Regions from separate parts of the Rhizobium sp. P1_E1 genome, predicted to be linked through region 2. Evidence: predicted binding sites of a transcription regulator. Region 2 holds the regulator's gene; each other region holds the start of a gene.

Region 1 (4,813 bases), on a different contig from region 2:
GCGCTGTCGAGGCGAGCCTGTCGGAAAAGATCAAGGCTGCCGAGCTCCGCATCGGCGAGATCAAGGCCAAGGCCTTCGCCGACGTCGGCACCATTGCCGAGGAAACGGCGGCTGCCGTTGTCGATCAGTTGATCGGCGGCACCGTTGCCAAGGCCGATGTCGCTGCCGCCGTCGCGGCTGCCAAGAAGGAGGCTTGATCGATGGAATTTGCCTTTGACGCGACTTTCTTCGCCTTTGTCGGCCTCGTCCTCTTCCTGGCGCTGGTCGTTTACCTGAAGGTTCCGGGTATGATGGCACGGTCGCTCGACGACCGCGCCGACCAGATCCGCAACGAATTGGCCGAAGCCAAGCGTCTGCGCGAAGAGGCCCAGCACCTGCTCGCCGAATACCAGCGCAAGCGCAAGGAAGCGGAAGCCGAGGCGGCCCATATCGTTGCCGCCGCCGAGCGCGAAGCCCAAATGCTGACTGCTGAAGCGAAGAAGAAGACGGAAGAATTCGTCACCAATCGCACGGCGCTCTCCGAGCAGAAGATCAAGCAGGCCGAGGCCGAAGCGATGAAGGCGGTACGTTCCGCTGCTGTCGATCTGGCGATCGCCGCCGCAGAAACCGTGCTTGCCAAGCAGGCCGATGCCAAGGTTCAGTCCGAGCTCTTCGGCAATGCCGTCGGCCAGGTCAAGACGCGGCTCAACTGAGCGCTTCGAAAAAGATTGAGAGGAAAGGCCGGGCATGTCCCGGCCTTTTCGTTTGAGCGGTTTTTTCCTCTGCTTGGCTTTTTTTGAATGGCCTATTCGGAAAGCAGCTCGTCCGTCTCAGGACCGTCCTCGACCTTTCGCAACGGCCTGAAGCTCATCCGGTGCAGGGAACAGGGGCCGTGCCTCTCGATGCCGGCGCGGTGCTGCGCCGTGCCGTAGCCAACATGCGCGGCAAAACCGTAATCCGGAAATACATTATGCGCTCGTGCCATCATCCGGTCGCGCGTCACCTTGGCGACGATCGAGGCGGCGGCGATCGAGACCGAGCGGGCATCACCCTTGACCACGGCCTGCCCGGGGCAATCAAGGCCGGGCGGCACATCCAGCCCGTCGGTCAGCACGTAGCTTGCCGGAATGGCGAGGCTGCAGATGGCCCGGCGCATGGCGTCGAGGCTTGCCTTGCGGATATCCGTCTCGTCGATGCGCGTCGAGCTGGAGGAGGCGATGGAGACGGTCGCCGTCGCCAGGATCTGTACGAACAGTTCCTCGCGCCGTTGCGCCGAAAGCTGCTTGGAATCGTTCAGACCCTCAGGGATGCGCCGGGGATCAAGGATGACCGCAGCAGCAACGACCGGTCCCGCCAGCGGCCCGCGGCCTGCCTCGTCGGCACCGGCAACCGGCCAGTGGCCGGCCTTGCGGGCTTTGAGTTCCAGCCGGAAATCCGGCACGAGCGGAACCGTGTCGAAAAGCAGGGGAGAATCGGGTGACGTGCGAGGTTTCATGCGGCTGAACCTCGCACGCCAACCCGATTGCCCGCAAGTCCCCGGATCAGGGCGGCGGCCGGGGACGCTCCGGCGGATGGTGGCGGTCAGGGCCATCCGCGGGAATTGCGCTCGGGCTCGAAAACAGGCGGTTTTCTCGAGAGCCGATGCGCAAGCTCGAAGCAATTCCAGGAAAAGTGCCGCGCGGTTTTCCGTCCGGAATTGCGTAAAAGGTTAGAGGCAATTCCAGGAAAAGTGCCGCGCGGTTTTCCGTCCGGAATTGCGTAAAAACAAAAGGTTAGAGCAGCGACAGTTGCACGCCGCTGCCATCGGGCGGCACGAACAGATCGTCGCGCAGCGGCACGCTGCGGCGTGTCAGGCCGAAACGTCGGGCTGCCATTTCAAAACGCCGGGCGATCTGCCAGGCATAGGGGCCGGCGCCCTTCATGCGCTTGCCGAATTCGGCATCATAATCCTTGCCGCCGCGCATCGAGCGCACCAGCGACATCACATGCCGGTAACGATCAGGGTAATGCTGCAGCAACCAGTCGCGAAACAGCGGGCTGACCTCGAGCGGCAGCCTGAGGATGACATAGCTCGCCTCTGCGGCGCCGGCAGCCTTTGCCGATTCGAGGATGCGCTCAAGTTCGTGGTCGTTCAGCGCCGGGATGAGCGGGGCGGCCATGACAGCCGTCTGCACGCCTGCTTCGGCAAGGGTGCGGATCGTCTCCAGCCGCCGCGGCGGCGTGGCGGCACGCGGCTCCATCGTCCGGGCAAGCTTGCGATCCAGCGTGGTCACCGAGATGCCGACGCGCACCAGGTTCTTAGCTGCCATCTCCTGCAGAATGTCGAGATCACGCAGGATCATCGCCGACTTGGTGACGATCGATACCGGATGGTTCGCCTTGTTCAACACCTCGAGAATACCGCGCATGATCCGCCATTCCTTCTCGATCGGCTGATAGGGATCGGTATTGGTGCCGATCGCGATCACTCGCACCTTGTAGCCGGGCTTGGCGAGTTCCCGCTCCAGGAGTTTTGCCGCATCGGGCTTGGCAAAGAGCTTCGTCTCGAAATCGAGCCCTGCAGAAAGCCCCATATAGGCGTGTGTCGGCCGGGCGAAACAATAGATGCAGCCGTGCTCGCAGCCGCGATAGGGATTGATCGAGCGGTCGAAGGGAATGTCCGGCGATTCGTTGCKGGTGATTGCCGTGCGCGGCTTCTCGACCTGCACTTCTGTCTTGAAGGGCGGCAGCTCTTCCCACGTCTGCCAGCCATCGTCGACGGTCTCCCGCTGCAGCGCCTCGAACCGACCTGTCGGGTTCAGCCCCGCCCCACGTCCACGCCGCCGATCGACCTCGACTCTCAGACCGGAGGAAACGATCATCGCATCGGCAATATCTGCCGTATTGGCAGGCGCGAATGCGGCCTGCCCTGCCAGGGACTGCTCTCTCATCGGATTCTCCCGTGGCGGAAAGCCATCGCCTCCGCCCGTTCTGCTGATTAAATTCCTATCTGTAAAACAAGAACAATGCAAGAACAAAATGAGGAAAACGGTGCTGGCAAAAATTTGTGCGGCGCATTATAAATGGTCAATGTTGACGGTTGTTCTCGAATGTCAGGATCAGGAATCTGAGCTGGCGCAGACCTTATCGGTATTGGTGGCAGGCGCGGTGGAGGGGCTGGTGAGCGATGTGGTCGTGCTCGATCACGGCTCGCGCGACGGCACCTCGCGGGTGGCCGACGCCGCCGGTTGCCGCTTCCATTCGCAATGGGATATCAAGGACATCGTCCGCTCCGCCCGCGGCGAATGGCTGCTCTTCGTCGAGCCAGGCGCGAGACCTCAGGCCGGCTGGATCGATGAGATCGCCGAATATGTCGCATTGAACAAGCTGCCGGCGCGCTTCACCGCCTCGCGTGGTTACAGGCGCCCGTTCTTCCAGCGTGTCGGCCGTGCCGTGCCGCCGCTGGAACTCGGCTTTCTCCTGCCGAAGAAGCAGGCGCTCGCCATCGCCAAAAGCGGGATGCGGCTTACCGAATTCGTCAAGGGCCAGAAGCCGCGCAAACTCGCGAGCGAACTGATTCCGTCCTGGGTTGCCCGCGCTGCACGGTAAGTGCCGCAAACCTCTCCATGAGCAAAAGATGGCGCCCAATAGGATTTCGCGCTATAATTCGAACATGGCGCCGTCGAAGCGCCTCGCTTCGCAACGGAATGGCCATGGAATGCCGGTGATCGGCAGAACAGGTCAGCGAAAATCTCCTCTTCTGCCGGGTTTCCGGCGAAAGGAGGTGCGTCATGGTACGCAGTATGATCTACGGCCTCATAGCCGTCATATTGCCGACATTGGTGATCGCGCATCCGCATTCGGCAGCATCGCAGATGATGCGCAGTTGCGCAGGCCGACCCGAAATCGTCAATTTCCTGGACAAAAACTTCGCCGAAAAGCTCACGGCAGTCGGACTGATCAACGAGAACGCCATTCTTGAGGTCTATGCCGCCGAAAGCGGCACCTGGACCCTCATCGTCACGGATGTTCACGGCATAAGCTGCGTTCTGCTGTCGGGTGATAGCTGGGACACCATGCCCGTCTTGCCGGGCCTGGCCACATAGTGAATGCCCCTGGTTCGCCAGGGGCAACCATGCCCTACTTCGTCGCGCCGCGTTTCAGGTGTTCGTCCAGACGCGGCATGATCTCGACGAAATTGCACGGCGCGCTGCGGTAGTCGAGCTGTCCTTTCAGAATGCCGTCCCAGGCATCCCGGCAGGCACCGGGCGAGCCCGGCAGCACGAAGATGAACGTGGAGTTGGCAACACCTGCCGTGGCGCGCGACTGGATCGTCGCCGTGCCGATCTTCTCGTAGGAGATCCGGTGGAAGATGGCGGAAAAACCGTCCATCCGCTTTTCAAACAAAGGCTCCAGCGCCTCGGGTGTCACGTCGCGGCCGGTAAAGCCGGTGCCGCCGGTGGTGATGACCACGTCTATGTCTTCTCTGTCAGTCCAGGCCTTCACCCGCGCGGCAATCTCCGCGCGATCATCAGGCACGATCCCCCGGTCGACCAACCTATGGCCCGCCTCTGTAATCCGCGCCGCCAGCGTGTCGCCTGACTTGTCTGTCTCCGGCGTGCGGGTATCCGAGATCGTCAGAACCGCAATGCCGACCGCGATGAAGGGCCGCTTTTCGTCCAGACCTGCCATCATGCGCCTCCCGAAACCGTTTCCGTCGCCTGGAAATACCAGTCAGGCCGCTCGTCGTGAAGAGCTGCCGCCGCATCTTCGGCAGCAGCCATGGTCGCAAAGATGCCGAAACAGGTGGCGCCGGAACCGGACATGCGGGTCAAAAGCGCGCCGTGAGCCTGCA
Region 2 (4,813 bases):
GCGCGAAGGCGATGGTCGCGGGCGGTGGCGCTATATTCTTGCCGTCACCGACACAGAGGCGCCGGAGGTGAAGCGGCCGCCGGGGCGCATAACCGCGATCGCCCGCGGCGCGGACGCGCCTTTCGAGATCGGTGATATCATAACCGGCAGAGCACGGCTGACGCCGCCAGCAGGTCCAGCGCTTCCTGAGCTCAACGACTTCTCCTTCGGTGCCTATTTCGATGGCATCGGCGCCAACGGCTTCTTCTACGGTGCGCCGACAAAGGTCGATTTGCAGGCAGGTCCGCAAGCGGCCAGATCGACGACGGAAGCGCTGCTCGAAGGTCTCTACCGGCTGCGCAGCGGTATCGGCGACCGCATAAGGTCGATCCTGCCCGGCGACACCGGCGCTTTTGCCGCTGCTCTGGTGACGGACGAGCGGCGCGCCATCTCGAATGAGACGACGGAGGCGCTGCGCCAGTCCGGTCTGGCTCATATCATCGCTATCTCCGGCCTCAATATGGCGCTGTCAGCCGGCATCTTCTTCGTCGGTTTCCGCATGCTGCTCAGCCTCTTTCCCGGTGTCGCCCAAGCCTATCCGACCAAGAAGATCGCCGCTGCCGGCGCGCTCATCGCCGTCACGGCCTATTTCCTGATCTCCGGCTTTGCCGTCTCGGCCGAACGCGCCTTCATCATGATGGCGATCATGTTGATTGCCGTCTTCTTCGACCGGCCGTCGATCAGCCTGCGCAATGTCGCTCTCTCGGCGCTCGTCATTCTCGCCATTTCACCGTCCGAGGTCTTGGGTCCGAGCTTCCAGATGTCCTTTGCCGCGACATTGGCGTTGGTATCTGGCTACCAGCTGTGGAAGGACCGGCGCGTCCGCGAAAACGCTTTCCTGAAGCTGCCGGTGTTTCGGCCCGTCGTTACGGTTGCGGGTTTCTTCGGCGGCGTCTTCCTGACCTCGCTGATCGGCGGCTTTTCCACCGCGCTGTTTTCGATCGAGCATTTTCATCGCCTGACTGCCTATGGCCTGCCGGCAAACCTCGCGACGATGCCGATCATCTCCTTCATCATCATGCCGGCCGGGTTGCTGGCGATGCTGCTCATGCCTTTCGGTCTGGACGTTTTGCCTTGGAAGGTCGTCGGATTCGGCCTCGATCTGGTGATCGCGATCGCAAAGACGGTGTCCGGCTGGGGTGGCGACATCGGCATCGGCCGCTTGCCCGCTTGGTATTTCGCGATAGCCGTCGCAGGCTTTCTGCTGCTGACGCTGCTCCGCACCCGGCTGCGCCATATCGGCACATCGATCATCGCGGTCTCGACGCTCGTCCTCTTGCTTCTGCCGGTTCCCCGGCCGCCGGATCTGGCGATTTCGGAGGATGGTGGTCTCGTCGCAATCGTCGAGGCGGGGGCCATGGCTTCCAACCGTGAAAGACCGCCGGATTTCATCTTCGACCAGTGGCAGAGAGCGCTGGTCCTGCCGACGCATCACCCGCCGAAGATGCTGGATGGTCCTGTTATTCCGCCGGAGGGAGAAGACCGCCGTGTCAGGCTTTCCCGCGATCAGCAGAACGAAGCAAGGTCGGCGATGCGGGCGGCTGCAGCGGCCGGTGAAGCAAACCGCTTTTCCTGCGTCAAGAAGGCCTGGTGCACATCAAGGCTTGGCAATGGTCACGTGGTTGCTGTCATCGACAATGCCGCCTATCTCGGTCCGGCATGCGACGCGGCCGATATCGTCGTGACGTCGGTCCGCCTGCGCTTCAACAACTGCCGCTCAGGGGCGACGCTCTTCACCGGCGAAACGCTGCGCAGGACCGGTTCCGTCGAGTTGCGCTTCGCCGACGCCGGCCTGGAGGTCGCAACCGCATTCGATGCATTGTCGCGGCCATGGATGCGGCATCGCGCCTATGACTGGCGCAGCAACAGTTTTGCCGAATCCAGACTGCCTGATGTCAGTGATAGCGGCGAATGAGGCCGACGAGCTTGCCCTGAACCTTGACGCGGTCCGGCCCGAAAATCCGGGTCTCGTAAGCCGGGTTGGCCGCCTCCAGCGCGATCGAGGCGCCTTTGCGGCGGAAGCGTTTGAGTGTCGCTTCTTCGTCGTCGACGAGAGCAACGACGATGTCACCAGGACTTGCTGTGCTGCCGTTGCGAATAATCACGGTGTCGCCGTCGAAGATGCCGGCGTCGATCATCGAATCGCCCTTGACCTCGAGCGCATAATGTTCACCGGAACCGAGCATGTCGGCCGGAACGACGATGTCGTGGGTGTTGTTCTGGATCGCCGAGATCGGAACACCGGCGGCGATACGGCCCATGACCGGCACGGAGACCGAGTTGCCGTTGTCGGCGACGGGTTTTGCGGGAGCAGGAGTGGCGACCGGCTGCGGCTTGCCAAGGCTGCCCTCGATGACGCTGGGCGAAAAGCCCCGCCGGGGCTGAATGCTGGGGCTGTAGGCCTCCGGAAGCTTGATAACCTCGAGCGCACGGGCGCGGTTCGGTAGGCGGCGAATGAAGCCACGTTCCTCGAGCGCCGTAATCAGCCGGTGAATCCCGGACTTGGAAGCGAGGTCCAGGGCATCCTTCATTTCGTCGAAAGATGGCGGAACGCCGGATTCCTTCATGCGCTCATGAATGAAAAGGAGAAGCTCCTGTTGTTTGCGCGTGAGCATCGACGTTGTGACCTCGTGATTGAAACAAATCCAGAACAGACACTATATGTTCCATATGTGTTCCGCAAGTAGCTAAATTTCCGTAAAACTTGGCGCCAACTCGTTGAGATTTTTATTTTCATTCGCCGGATTGGGACACATCTGTTGCATTGAGGGGCGCGCCATCGCACATCTCTTGCCGTTTCCAGGAGGGATATCATGAACGAGCGTTCCGCCAAGCCGCATCCGCTGGATCATGTGGTGCTGCCCGTCGTCAATATCGATCTGGCGCGCGAGAGGCTTGGCAAGCTCGGCTTCACCGTTGCCGCCGATGCACGCCATCCCTTCGGAACGGAAAACGCCTGCGTCTTTTTTGCCGACAAGACCTATCTGGAGCCGCTCGGGATTGCGAGTGTCGAGGAGAGCGAGGCCTCAGCGCGGCAAGGCAATGTCTTCACCGCCCGCAACCGGGCCTTCCGCTTCCGCTGCGGCGAGGAGGGGCTTTCGGGGCTTGCTTTCGGCAGTAAGGATGCCGGCATCGATCATCAGAACTTCGTCGGCAACGGATCGAGCGCCGGCGAGATGCTGCAGTTCACCCGGCCGATGACGATGCCGGACGGTTCCGAGAGCATCGCCGGCTTCAAGCTGGCTTTTGCCGGTGACCTGCGAGCGCCCGATCTCTTCCTTTTCAGCGTCGAACGCGTCAATCCGCTGCCGGCCGACCGCGGCGCGCTGGAGACGCATGCCAATGGCGTCACCGGCATTGCCGAGATCGCGCTCTGCGCGCCTGATGCTGCTGCTTTCGGGGCCTTCGTCGGCCTTGCCGTGGCGCAGGCGGCAGTCGAGAAAACCGGTTTTGGCGTCAATGTTGCTGCTTCGAACGCGAAAATCAGCCTGATGACGCCGGAAGGGCTAGAAGCCTATTTCGAGATCGCCGGATCATCCGCCGATCGCGGCCTGCGTGGCCGGGCAATCCTCTTCATTGTCGCCGATCTTGCCGTGACAGAAGCGCATTTGGCTGCTAACGGGGTGACATACACGCGCAAGAACAATCGCATTCTGGTGAAGCCCGCGCCCGGGCAGGGCACGCTCTTCGCCTTCGAGGAGACACGATGAGCACTGAGACGAATTCCGAAGTCAAGATCGGCGAAGGCCAAGGCCAGGTGACCTTTTCCAATACCGGCCGCCTGTCGCTGATTGCCGGTCCCTGCCAGATGGAGAGCCGCGACCACGCCTTCATGGTTGCCGGTACGCTGAAAGAGCTTTGCGCAAAGCTCGGCATCGGCCTCGTTTACAAGAGCTCCTTCGACAAGGCGAACCGCACCTCTCTTTCGGCTGAACGCGGCATCGGGATCGAAAAGGGCATGGAGGTCTTTGCCGACCTCAAGAAGGAATTCGGCTTTCCTGTCCTGACCGACGTTCATACCGCCGAGCAATGCGCGGAGGTGGCAAAGGTCGTCGACGTCCTGCAGATCCCGGCCTTCCTTTGCCGCCAGACCGACCTTCTCATCGCCGCCGCCAAGACCGGCCGCGTCGTCAATGTCAAGAAGGGCCAGTTCCTCGCTCCCTGGGATATGAAGAACGTCCTGAAGAAGCTCAACGCCAGCGGCAATCCGAACGTGCTGCTGTGCGAGCGTGGCGCCTCATTCGGCTATAATACGCTGGTTTCCGACATGCGCTCGCTGCCGATCATGGCGGCGATGGGCGCACCCGTTATCTTCGATGCCACCCATTCCGTTGCGCAGCCGGGCGGGCAGGGCGATTCCTCCGGCGGTCAGCGGGAATTCGTGGAAACACTGGCGCGCGCAGCAGTGGCTGCCGGTGTTGCCGGTGTCTTCGTCGAAACCCACCAGGACCCCGACAATGCACCTTCGGACGGCCCGAACATGGTCTATCTCAAGGACATGCCGCGGCTGCTTGAAAAGCTGCTTGCCTTCGATGCGGTCGCCAAGGCTTGACGTTCAACAGCCTGACATGATCGTGCTATAGGCATGTCGCGAAAAAGTGTGCAGCGGTTTTGCGACAACGACATGCGGAAAGCCAAAGACCTAAAGCGTGGCAAGCGAATCTGAAAGATCGCGACGCGCTTTAGGCGAGATCCAAACACTGGTTCGAAGGCTGGAAATTGCAGCATTGTAATTTGCACGCCTTCGACTAAGACAGGTTTCGAACCGACTTAT
Region 3 (4,813 bases), on a different contig from region 2:
CGTACCGCGGCCGTCGTTCCACACGCGCATCTCCGGCTTACCATTGTTCGCCTTGGCGCGGACCGGAGCGGGCTTCATCTTCATCGAAAGCGCGCGTCCGACCATGAGCACGGTCAGGATGCCGCCGACGGCGAGCGTCACCGAAAAGGTGAGAAGCAGCATGGCCACGAAAACGGTGGCGCCGGCAAGCATGAGGAAGATGGAGCGAATGTTCTGCATGGTTAGAGACCTTTCTTCGGAAAGGAATGTGGTCCTTCTCTTTCCTCTCTGCAAGGCAAGCGTGGCTTTTTGTTGTTCTGCTCGATGTTCTGGAGTGGGCTGCTTGCTTCGGCTTTCAAAGCTTGGCACTAATTCGCCATGAGCCGAAACCCCGCGACCCGCTCCGCCCGCCTGCGCCGTTCGGTGCTGAGCGTGCCTGCCATCAATCCCCGCGCCCTCGAAAAAACCCATGCGGTCGATTGCGATGCGGTGATCTTCGATCTCGAGGATTCCGTGGCGCCGGAAAGGAAGGCGGAAGCGCGGGAAAATCTGAGGAATTTCTTTTCGGCTCGGCCGCTCCAAGGCAAGGAACGGATCATTCGCATCAATGACCTGTCGACCAATTTCGGCCTGGCGGACATGGAACTGGTAATCGCGCTCAATCCCGACGCCGTGCTGCTGCCGAAGGTCGACGAACCGCAGGATATAATGGCGGTCGGCGACCTTCTCTCCGAGGCGGATGCACCGGAAGATCTGCGTATCTGGGCGATGATCGAGACGCCGCGCGGCATCCTGAATGCGGCTGTTATCGCCGAAGCCGGGCGCACGCCGGGCTCGCGGCTCGATTGCCTCGTCGTCGGGCTCAACGACCTGCGCAAGGAAACCGGCGTGCTGCCACAGCCGGGGCGGAACTATCTCGTGCCGTGGCTGATGCAGGTCGTCCTTGCGGTCAGCGCCTACGGGCTCGATGCGATCGACAGCGTCTTCAACGATTTCAGGGACGAACAGGGTTTTGATGCCGAATGTCTGCAGGGCCGGGCGATGGGCTTTGCCGGCAAGATGCTGATCCATCCGGCGCAGATCGAGCCCGCCAACCATCATTTCGGCCCGGATCCGGCAGCGATTGCAGAAGCGGAGGCGATCATCGCGGCCTTTGCCGATCCCGCCTCCGACGGGCTGAACGTCATCAACGCAGGCGGGCGGATGGTCGAGCGGTTGCATCTTGTCCAGGCGGAAAGTCTGGTCCATAAAGCCCGCCTGATCGCAGCCCGCCAGGCTGCAGCACGAAAGACGATGTGATGAAACTCTACCGCTTCCTGACCGGTCCCGACGATGCTTCCTTCTGCCACAAGGTCACTGCCGCCCTCAACAAGGGCTGGTCGCTGGAGGGCTCGCCGACCTATGCCTTCAATGCCGCAACCGGCGCGATGCAGTGTGGTCAGGCCGTCGTCAAGCATGTCGAAGGCAAGGATTACCATCCTGAGATGAAGCTCTCCGAGCAGTGAGGCTCAGCGCATAACCCCGAAAATCGTAATCGATTTTCGGAGGATTATGCGTGATTGAAAGTGATGGAGCGTCCTTAGCGCGTCCTTTGGACGCGCGGCGCTCTAGCGCTCGGCGGCTTCCTCGGCGCTTGCCTCGATCCGCTCCATGTCATCGTCGCTCAGCCCGAAATGGTGGCCGATCTCGTGGATCAGGACGTGGGTGATGATATCGCCGAGCGTCTCGTCGTTCTCAGCCCAGTAATCGAGAATGGGGCGGCGGTAGAGGCGGATGCGGTTCGGCATCTCGCCGGTTTCCAGCGTGAAACGTTCGGAAATGCCCCTGCCCTCGAAAAGGCCGAGCAGATCGAAAGGGGTTTCCAGCGCCATGTCCTCGAAAACGTCGTCATCGGGGAAATCTTCGATCTCGATCGTGAGGTTGGTCGTCAGCTGGCGGAATTCATCCGGCAGATGGCTATAGGCCTCCATGGCCAGCGACTCGAAGGTGCTGATCGTCGGCGCATGGCGGTCCCGCCAATCATCGCTCTGGTCTATGCGGGCCATGAATATTCCTTCCTTTGCGGGCCCATATAGAACCTTTAGCGCCGATTTTCGAGTGCGGAATCAAAGGCAGGAATAAATTCATAGAAAATGCCCGTTGACTCTTCATTAGCTCTCTGGAATCTATAAGAACATAACAGGAACAAGACGGATCGGAGAACGCCATGGCGCAGCACGCCCTGGCGCGCGAGCGGCTTTTTGCGCTCCGCGAAACCATTGCCCGACTGGAGGGAAGGCCCGCGCCGGCGCTTGCCGCAGCGGAGCAGGAAGCCCTGGRGGAAGGACGCAAGACCCGCCAGGAGCGCATTCTGCCGCCCCTGCCGTTTGGGGTGGAGTTTCTCGACGGGGCGCTGGAAGGCGGCTTGCCGCTCGATGCGATCACCGAATTCCGCTCGGCTCTGTCTCGCGATGCAGGTGCTGCAAGCGGGCTGGCGATGGCTGTTGCCGCGCGACTGCAAAAACGGGAAGCGGATGCCGGCAGGCTTCTGCCGTTGCTCTGGATCGGCGATGCCGTCGGCACGCTGGAGGCCGGTCGTCCCTATGCCCCCGGGCTTCGGGATTTCGGGCTGAGCCCGGAGCGGTTTCTCCATGCGGCGCCGCGCAAGCTGGACGAGGCGCTCTGGCTGGCGGAGGTGGCGGTGGAAAGCGCTGCCTTCTCGGCCGTCATTTTCGAAGTGCGAGGCAATCCCGCCCATTTCGGCCTGACCGAAAGCCGCAGGCTCAGTCTCAGGGCGCATGCTGCCCGCCGTCCGCTTTTTCTTGTCCGCCAGGCCGGGGCGGAGGAGGCAAGCAGTGCGGCCTTCCGTCTGCATGTCGAACCAGTCCCGTCCGGTCTGCGGCCGTTGCCGGATGGATCGAAACTTTCCGGCAGCATCGGCAATCCCATTTTCCGTCTCACGCTGGAGAAGAGCCGCAATCCGGCCCCGCTCTCCTTTCTTCTGGAGTGGAACCCCCATGAACGCGAATTTCTCCCTATCGCCGAACCAAACCTCGTTCGTCCTCCAGGCGAACAGTCAGCGCATTCTGGCGCTCAGCTTCCCGCATCTGCCAACGGACCGCATCGCCCGCAAGCGATGGGGGCTCTCCTGGCGTTCGAAAGGGCGTCCTGAGACGCCGCCTATCGTCTGTTCCGGCAAGCTCAACAATGCCATGCGGCTGACGGCACTGGACGAGTTGGCCGAGAGGCTGGGGTTGAGGAAGGAGCTGGGCGTTGCCGAAGCGCGCGCCATGTACCCCATGCTCGAGGTCGCGGAAGAAGATCCGGCGGCCGACCGCCGGTTGCTGGAGGCAATTGCCGACTGGTGCGACCGTTATACGCCGCTGGTGGCGTTCGACGGCAAGGACGGCCTGTTTCTCGACATTAGCGGCTGCGCCCATCTCTTCGGCGGTGAAAAGGCGCTTCTTCGGGATGTGCTGTCGCGGCTTTTCCATATGGGGTTCGATGCGCGAGGCGCAGTCTCATCGTCGCCCGGCCTTTCCTGGGCCGCGTCCCGCTTCGGGCAGGGCGGCGTGATCGAGGACGAAGAGACGGAACATGTGCTGATGTCCTTGCCGGTCGCAGCCCTGCGGCTGGAGGGACAAACCGTCGCTGCCCTGAACAAGCTCGGTCTGAAATATATCGGCGACGTCATCGATGCACCGCGCGCGCCGCTGACCCGCCGGTTCGGCCCGGAACTGCTTCTGCGTCTCGACCAGGCGCTGGGACGTGAAGAGGAGCCGGTCTCGCCCCGGCGTCCTGTTGCCAGCCTCTCGGCCGAAAGCCGTCTGATCGAGCCCATCGGGACGGAAGAGCAGATCCTTGCCGTCACCAGGCAGGTCGCCTTATCGCTGCAGCCGTCGCTGGAGGCGCGGGGGGCTGGCGGACGGGTGTTCGAACTGGTCCTGTTCCGCGTCGACGGCAGGGTCTTTCGCATCTCCGTCGGTGCTTCGCAGCCGCTTCGCGAACCAAAATTCATTGCCGGGCTTTTTTCCGAGCGATTGCAGGCGGTCTATGACGATCTCGATGCCGGCTATGGTTTCGAGATCCTGCGGTTGAATGTGTTGCGGCACGATCCCTTCAACGAGGCGCAGGGTGATTTCGAGGGCGACCGGCAGGGAGAGATCTCGCTTTCGGCCTTCGTCGACCGGGTCTCGGCCCGACTTGGTGCGGATTGCCTGCAAAGCTTCCAGCTCCGCGAGAGCCATGTTCCGGAACGCGCCGTCATCACGGTTCCTGTGATGGAGAGCCTTCCCAGGCGGAAGGCAGCGCAGGACATCCAGCTTCCTTTCCGCGAAGAGCGCCCGCTGCGGCTCTTTGCAACGCCGGAGCCCGTCGAGACCATACTTGCCGAAGTGCCCGATGGTCCGCCGCAGATCTTTCGCTGGCGGCGCATGCAGCATCAGGTGGCAAGAAGCGAAGGGCCGGAACGGATTGCGATGGAGTGGTGGATCGATGGGGATGACGCCGAGGCGCGTGACTATTTTCGCATCGAGGATGAGACCGGACATCGCTTCTGGATCTATCGGCGGGGCTTTTATGGTCAGGCGCTTGATCCTCGCTGGTTCATGCATGGCGTGTTCGCATGACAATCGCGCGCGCATTCTTCGAGATTGGCACAAGGACGAACTTCTCGTTTCTTGAAGGCGCCTCTGGCCCCGAGGAGATGGTCGTGCAGGCTGCTCGTCTACGGCTCGGCGGTCTCGGCATTGCGGACCGGAATTCGGTTGCCGGTGTGGTCAGGGCGCATGCGCAGGCGGAGCAGCTTGAGGAGAGATATAAGAACAGGGATGAAATTATAGCCCAAGCGAAGAAG
Region 4 (4,813 bases), on a different contig from region 2:
AAATCGACCGCGACCTTCAGTACGGTCAGCGTCTTCAAGCCGAGGAAGTCGAACTTGACGAGGCCCGCCTGCTCCACCCATTTCATGTTGAACTGGGTGACCGGCATGTCCGAGCGCGGATCGCGATACATCGGCACCAGCTTGGAAAGCGGCCGGTCGCCGATGACGATGCCGGCGGCATGTGTCGAGGCATGGCGATAAAGCCCCTCGATCTTCTGGGCGATGTCGAGCAGCCGCGCGACAACAGGTTCTTTCGCCGCCTCCTCCTGCAGCTTCGGCTCCTCCTCGATCGCCTTGGACAGCGGCGTCGGATTGGCGGGATTGTTCGGCACCAGTTTGCAGATCTTGTCGACCTGGCCATAGGGCATTTCCAACACGCGGCCGACGTCGCGAAGGGCGGCGCGCGCCTGCAGCGAACCGAAGGTGATGATCTGCGCCACCTGCTCGCGGCCATACTTGGCCTGGACGTAGCGGATCACCTCTTCGCGGCGATCCTGGCAGAAGTCGATGTCGAAATCGGGCATCGAGACACGTTCCGGATTGAGGAAGCGCTCGAACAGCAGCGAAAAACGCAGCGGGTCGACGTCGGTGATCGTCAATGCATAGGCGACCAGCGAACCGGCGCCCGACCCGCGGCCGGGACCGACCGGAATGTCATGCTGCTTGGCCCATTTGATGAAGTCGGCAACGATCAGAAAGTAACCGGGGAAACGCATGCGCTCGATGACGCTGAGCTCGAATTCCAGCCGCTCGCGATAATCCTTCTCCTCGTAACCCGGCGACATGCCGAGCGTCGAAAGCCGCATGTCCAGCCCTTCGACCGCCTGGCGGCGCAACTCGCTCGCCTCGGCGCGCTCGGCCTCCTCGGCATCGTCGGTCGCACCGGTGAAGCGCGGCAGGATCGGCTTTCGCGTCTTCAGCACGAAGGAGCAGCGCCTCGCGATCTCGATCGTATTTTCCAGCGCTTCCGGCAGGTCGGCGAAGAGCTTGGCCATCTCGGCCCGGCTCTTCAGATAATGATCCGGCGTCAGCCGGAAGCGGCTGTCGTCGGAGACGATGGCGTTGTGCGCGACCGCCATCAGCGCATCATGGGCGTCGTAGTCGTCGCGTGTCGGAAAGAACGCCTCGTTGGTCGCAACCAGCGGCAGGTCGTGGGCATAGGCGAGCCCGACAATCTTCTGCTCGTGCCGCTTGTCGTAAGTGCCGTGCCGCTGCAGCTCGACATAGAGCCTGTCGCCGAAGAGACGCTTCAGCGTCAGCAGCCGGGCTTCCGCCTGAGCGGGATGGCCTTCCTTGATCGCCACGTCGACCGGCCCGGTCAGGGCGCCGGTCAATGCGATCAGCCCTTCCGTGCCTGCCTCCTCCAGCCAGGAGGCACTGATATGAACGGCCTGATTGCTCTCGCCGCCGAGATAGGCGCGGCTGACGAGATCGACCAGCCTTTCGTAACCGGCATCCGTCGCAGCGAGAAGAACGATCGCCGGCAGCTTGACCAGGGCCTGCTGGCCGCCGCGCTTTTCCGTTTCCAACCCGTCTTCCATGTCGATCGAGACCTGGCAGCCGATGATCGGCTGCAGGCCATCCTCCATCGCCTTCTGGGAGAATTCGAGGGCGACGAACAGATTGTTGGTGTCGGTAATCGCAATTGCCGGCTGGCTGTCGCCGGTCGCCTTGTAGAGAATCTTCTTCAGCGGCAGTGCGCCCTCGAGGAGCGAATAGGCGGAATGGACCCTCAGGTGGATGAAGCCCGGCGTGCCGCCGGTCGCCTCACCCGTTGAACCCTTTGCCGTATCCGCCATGACATGCCTTCCCAATCACCCGAATGAATCGGACGCATTGTCGGCATAGAGGGCGATGATGTCCAGAAGAAGTCCCGCATCCGGACCGCATGATGACCATGCGGTCCCCTGAAAACTTTAGAGCGCCATGACGATGAGCGAGAAGCTGGCAACGAACATTGCGATGGAGGTGAATGCTGCGATATCACGGATCATGTCAGTCATCGGGCTCTCCTTTACTCGTTATGTTGTCATTTTGTTCCATGTATGTTCTGTTGTCAACAGGAATCTTTTCCTTCTTTCTTGTGTTTGAAAAATGCCGGGATGCGCACCTTCGAATCGCTGGGAGCCCGTACCTGATGATATGGGCGGCAGCTGTCCCTTCTGGCCTGCCACAGATCGGTCATGGCGCCTAGGTGGCCAGCCTCATCGAGACGACCCCGTTTATTTCAAGCCTTCGTTTCTCTTTTGTTCTTTACACATCGCAGCATATTTGCCAGCATCGGACTGCGAGGAGAACGAGATGTTTGATAATCCGATGCTGAACGAATTCGTCGTGGAGGCGAAGGCTGCGACCTATGTCGGCGGCGGCGTGGCGCGCGTACCCTGCCGGCCGAGCTCCCACGATATCGGTTACGAACGCGGCGACTGGCGCTATCTCGACAGCTATTTCGGCGGCACCGATTTCGCCGGACAGGAGGTGGTGTGGCTTGCCGACGAGCCCATCTGGGCGATGAATTATTTCGGCTGCGTCATCGCGCCGAAGCTCATCGACGGCACAGTAGCCGGGACGGTGATCAAGGCTGCACTTTCGGCGATGTATCGAGAGGGCCGATTTCTTGGCGGAATGGAATTCGACCATCCGTTCGGCCGCTATCTCGATCGCAACGAAGGCGGCTGCGAGCGGTTCAGCGGCCACGAATGCATCATGGTCGGCGGCCAGAAGGCCTATGCGCTTGATTATCGCGGCGGGCTGATCGTGCCCTGATCACAGCCTTAAAGCGCATCGCGTCAATCTGGATTCATGCGATGCACATTAAGTCTCTGATTTATGCATGTCGTTATCCCAAAACCACTGCAGGCTTTTGGGCGACATGCATCAGAAATCGACGATCTTGCCGTCGGAGATCGTCACGCGGCGATCCATGCGGCGGGCGAGCTCGTGATTATGGGTGGCGATGAGGGCAGCAAGGCCGGACTGGCGCACCAAAGCTTCCAGCGCATCGAAGACGTAGCTTGCCGTTTCGGGATCGAGATTGCCGGTCGGCTCGTCGGCAAGAAGAAGAGTCGGCGCATTGGCGACGGCACGGGCAATCGCAACGCGCTGCTGCTCGCCGCCGGAAAGCTCGCCCGGGCGATGCGAGCCACGATGGCCGATGCGCATATAATCGAGAAGCTGGCCTGCCCGCTCTCCGGCTTCCTTCCAGGACAGCCCGGCGATCAGTTGCGGCATCATGATATTTTCGAGCGCCGAGAATTCCGGCAGCAGGTGGTGGAACTGGTAGACGAAGCCGATTTCGCTGCGGCGGATCGCGGTGCGTTTCTCGTCGCTAAGGCCGTCACAGGCATGGCCGTTGATGTTGACTTCACCGCCGTCCGGATGCTCCAGCAGGCCGGCGATATGCAGCAGCGTCGATTTGCCGGTGCCGGAGGGCGCGACAAGAGCGACGATCTCGCCCTTCGACATCGAAAAATCCGCGCCCTTCAGGATCGGGAGCAGCGTATGGCCCTGCCCGTATTGGCGCTCGACGCCGGTAAGCTTGAGAACGACGTTGCGATTCATGAAGGCGGCATTCCTTATTCGTAGCGCAGGGCCTGCACCGGATCGAGCCTGGAGGCACGCCAGGCCGGGAAAATGGTCGCGATGAAGGAGAGCGTCAGCGCCATGACGACGATCGAGATCGTTTCGCTGAGATCCATCTCGGCCGGCAGCTGGCTGAGGAAATAGACCTGCGGATTGAAGAGCACGGTGCCTGAGATCCAGGAGAAGAACTGGCGGATGGATTCGATGTTGACGCAGACGAGGACGCCGAGCAGAACGCCGGCAATGGTACCGACGATGCCGATCGCCGCCCCAGTCATGAAGAAGATGCGCATGATCGCACCGGCGCTGGCGCCCATGGTGCGCAGGATGGCGATATCGCTGCCCTTGTCCTTCACCAGCATGATGAGGCCGGAGATGATGTTCAGCGCCGCCACGAGCACGATCAGCGTCAGGATCATGAACATGACGTTGCGCTCGACCTGCAGCGCCGAGAAGAAGGTCTGGTTGCGCTGGCGCCAGTCGGTGATGGCGATCTGGCGGCCGGCTGCCTCCTCCACCTTGGGCCTTAGATTGTCGATATCGTCGGGGTTGTCGACGAAGAGCTCGATCGACTGCACCAGTCCCTCTGCATTGAAAAAGAGCTGCGCTTCCTCGAGCGGCATGAAGATGATCGAGGAGTCATATTCCGACATGCCGATCTCGAAGAGCCCGGAGATCTTGTAGGACTTGATGCGCGGATTGACGCCCATCGGCGTGATGTCGCCTTCCGGCGAGGTCAGCGTGATGAGGTCGCCGACGCGCAGACCGAGCTGGTCGGCCATGCGGGTGCCGATCAGCACGCCTTCGCCGGAGGCATAACCCACCATGTCGCCTGATTTGATGTTGTCGGAGATCGTCTTGAGCTTGGTCAGGTCCTCGGCGCGGGCGCCGCGCACCAGCGCACCGGTGCTACCGCCGGCCTGGGCGGAGGCGAGCACCTGGCCTTCCACCAGGGGTAGCGCCATCTTGATGCCGGGTACGGTGGCGAGCTTGCCGCTGAGGACAGGATAATCGGTGAAGGGGCCGTCGACCGGCTGGACGATCATGTGGCCGTTGATGCCGAGAATACGCGAGACGAGTTCGGTGCGGAAGCCGTTCATCACGGCCATGACGATGATCAGCGTCGCAACACCCAGCATGATGCCGACGAAGGAGAAGCCGGCGATGACTGAAATGAAGGCCTCCTTGCGGCGGGCGCGCAGATAACGCCACGCCACGAGGCGTTCAAAGG

The links. The regulator LexA, encoded in region 2, represses DNA repair genes until DNA is damaged. The targets are predictions, from matches to a motif close to TGTTCNNNNTGTGTTCNG.
Region 1: the regulator LexA is predicted to act here: its motif matches at 2,978-2,995, upstream of AC1D1Z_RS06000 (PA0069 family radical SAM protein).
Region 3: the regulator LexA is predicted to act here: its motif matches at 2,149-2,166, upstream of AC1D1Z_RS08680 (ImuA family protein).
Region 4: the regulator LexA is predicted to act here: its motif matches at 2,036-2,053, upstream of dnaE (DNA polymerase III subunit alpha).

The regions. Positions count from the first base shown of each region.
Region 1 covers NZ_JBFUAY010000009.1:49,066-53,878, reverse strand. Annotated here, with positions in the region: gene AC1D1Z_RS06015 (F0F1 ATP synthase subunit B) at 1-197, shown strand, start outside; gene AC1D1Z_RS06010 (F0F1 ATP synthase subunit B) at 201-692, shown strand; gene AC1D1Z_RS06005 (ribonuclease HII) at 785-1,474, opposite strand; gene AC1D1Z_RS06000 (PA0069 family radical SAM protein) at 1,752-2,909, opposite strand; gene AC1D1Z_RS05995 (glycosyltransferase family 2 protein) at 3,049-3,567, shown strand; gene AC1D1Z_RS05990 (hypothetical protein) at 3,750-4,064, shown strand; gene moaB (molybdenum cofactor biosynthesis protein B) at 4,099-4,650, opposite strand; gene AC1D1Z_RS05980 (4-(cytidine 5'-diphospho)-2-C-methyl-D-erythritol kinase) at 4,650-4,813, opposite strand, start outside.
Region 2 covers NZ_JBFUAY010000013.1:27,100-31,912, reverse strand. Annotated here, with positions in the region: gene AC1D1Z_RS07780 (ComEC/Rec2 family competence protein) at 1-1,954, shown strand, start outside; gene lexA (transcriptional repressor LexA) at 1,935-2,654, opposite strand; gene AC1D1Z_RS07770 (VOC family protein) at 2,853-3,749, shown strand; gene kdsA (3-deoxy-8-phosphooctulonate synthase) at 3,746-4,591, shown strand.
Region 3 covers NZ_JBFUAY010000015.1:44,042-48,854, forward strand. Annotated here, with positions in the region: gene AC1D1Z_RS08660 (hypothetical protein) at 1-219, opposite strand, end outside; gene AC1D1Z_RS08665 (HpcH/HpaI aldolase/citrate lyase family protein) at 358-1,278, shown strand; gene AC1D1Z_RS08670 (DUF1737 domain-containing protein) at 1,278-1,484, shown strand; gene AC1D1Z_RS08675 (metallopeptidase family protein) at 1,587-2,024, opposite strand; gene AC1D1Z_RS08680 (ImuA family protein) at 2,186-3,130, shown strand; gene AC1D1Z_RS08685 (Y-family DNA polymerase) at 3,141-4,586, shown strand; gene AC1D1Z_RS08690 (error-prone DNA polymerase) at 4,583-4,813, shown strand, end outside.
Region 4 covers NZ_JBFUAY010000012.1:37,631-42,443, forward strand. Annotated here, with positions in the region: gene dnaE (DNA polymerase III subunit alpha) at 1-1,799, opposite strand, end outside; gene AC1D1Z_RS07345 (DUF5680 domain-containing protein) at 2,302-2,766, shown strand; gene AC1D1Z_RS07350 (ABC transporter ATP-binding protein) at 2,878-3,561, opposite strand; gene AC1D1Z_RS07355 (lipoprotein-releasing ABC transporter permease subunit) at 3,576-4,813, opposite strand, start outside.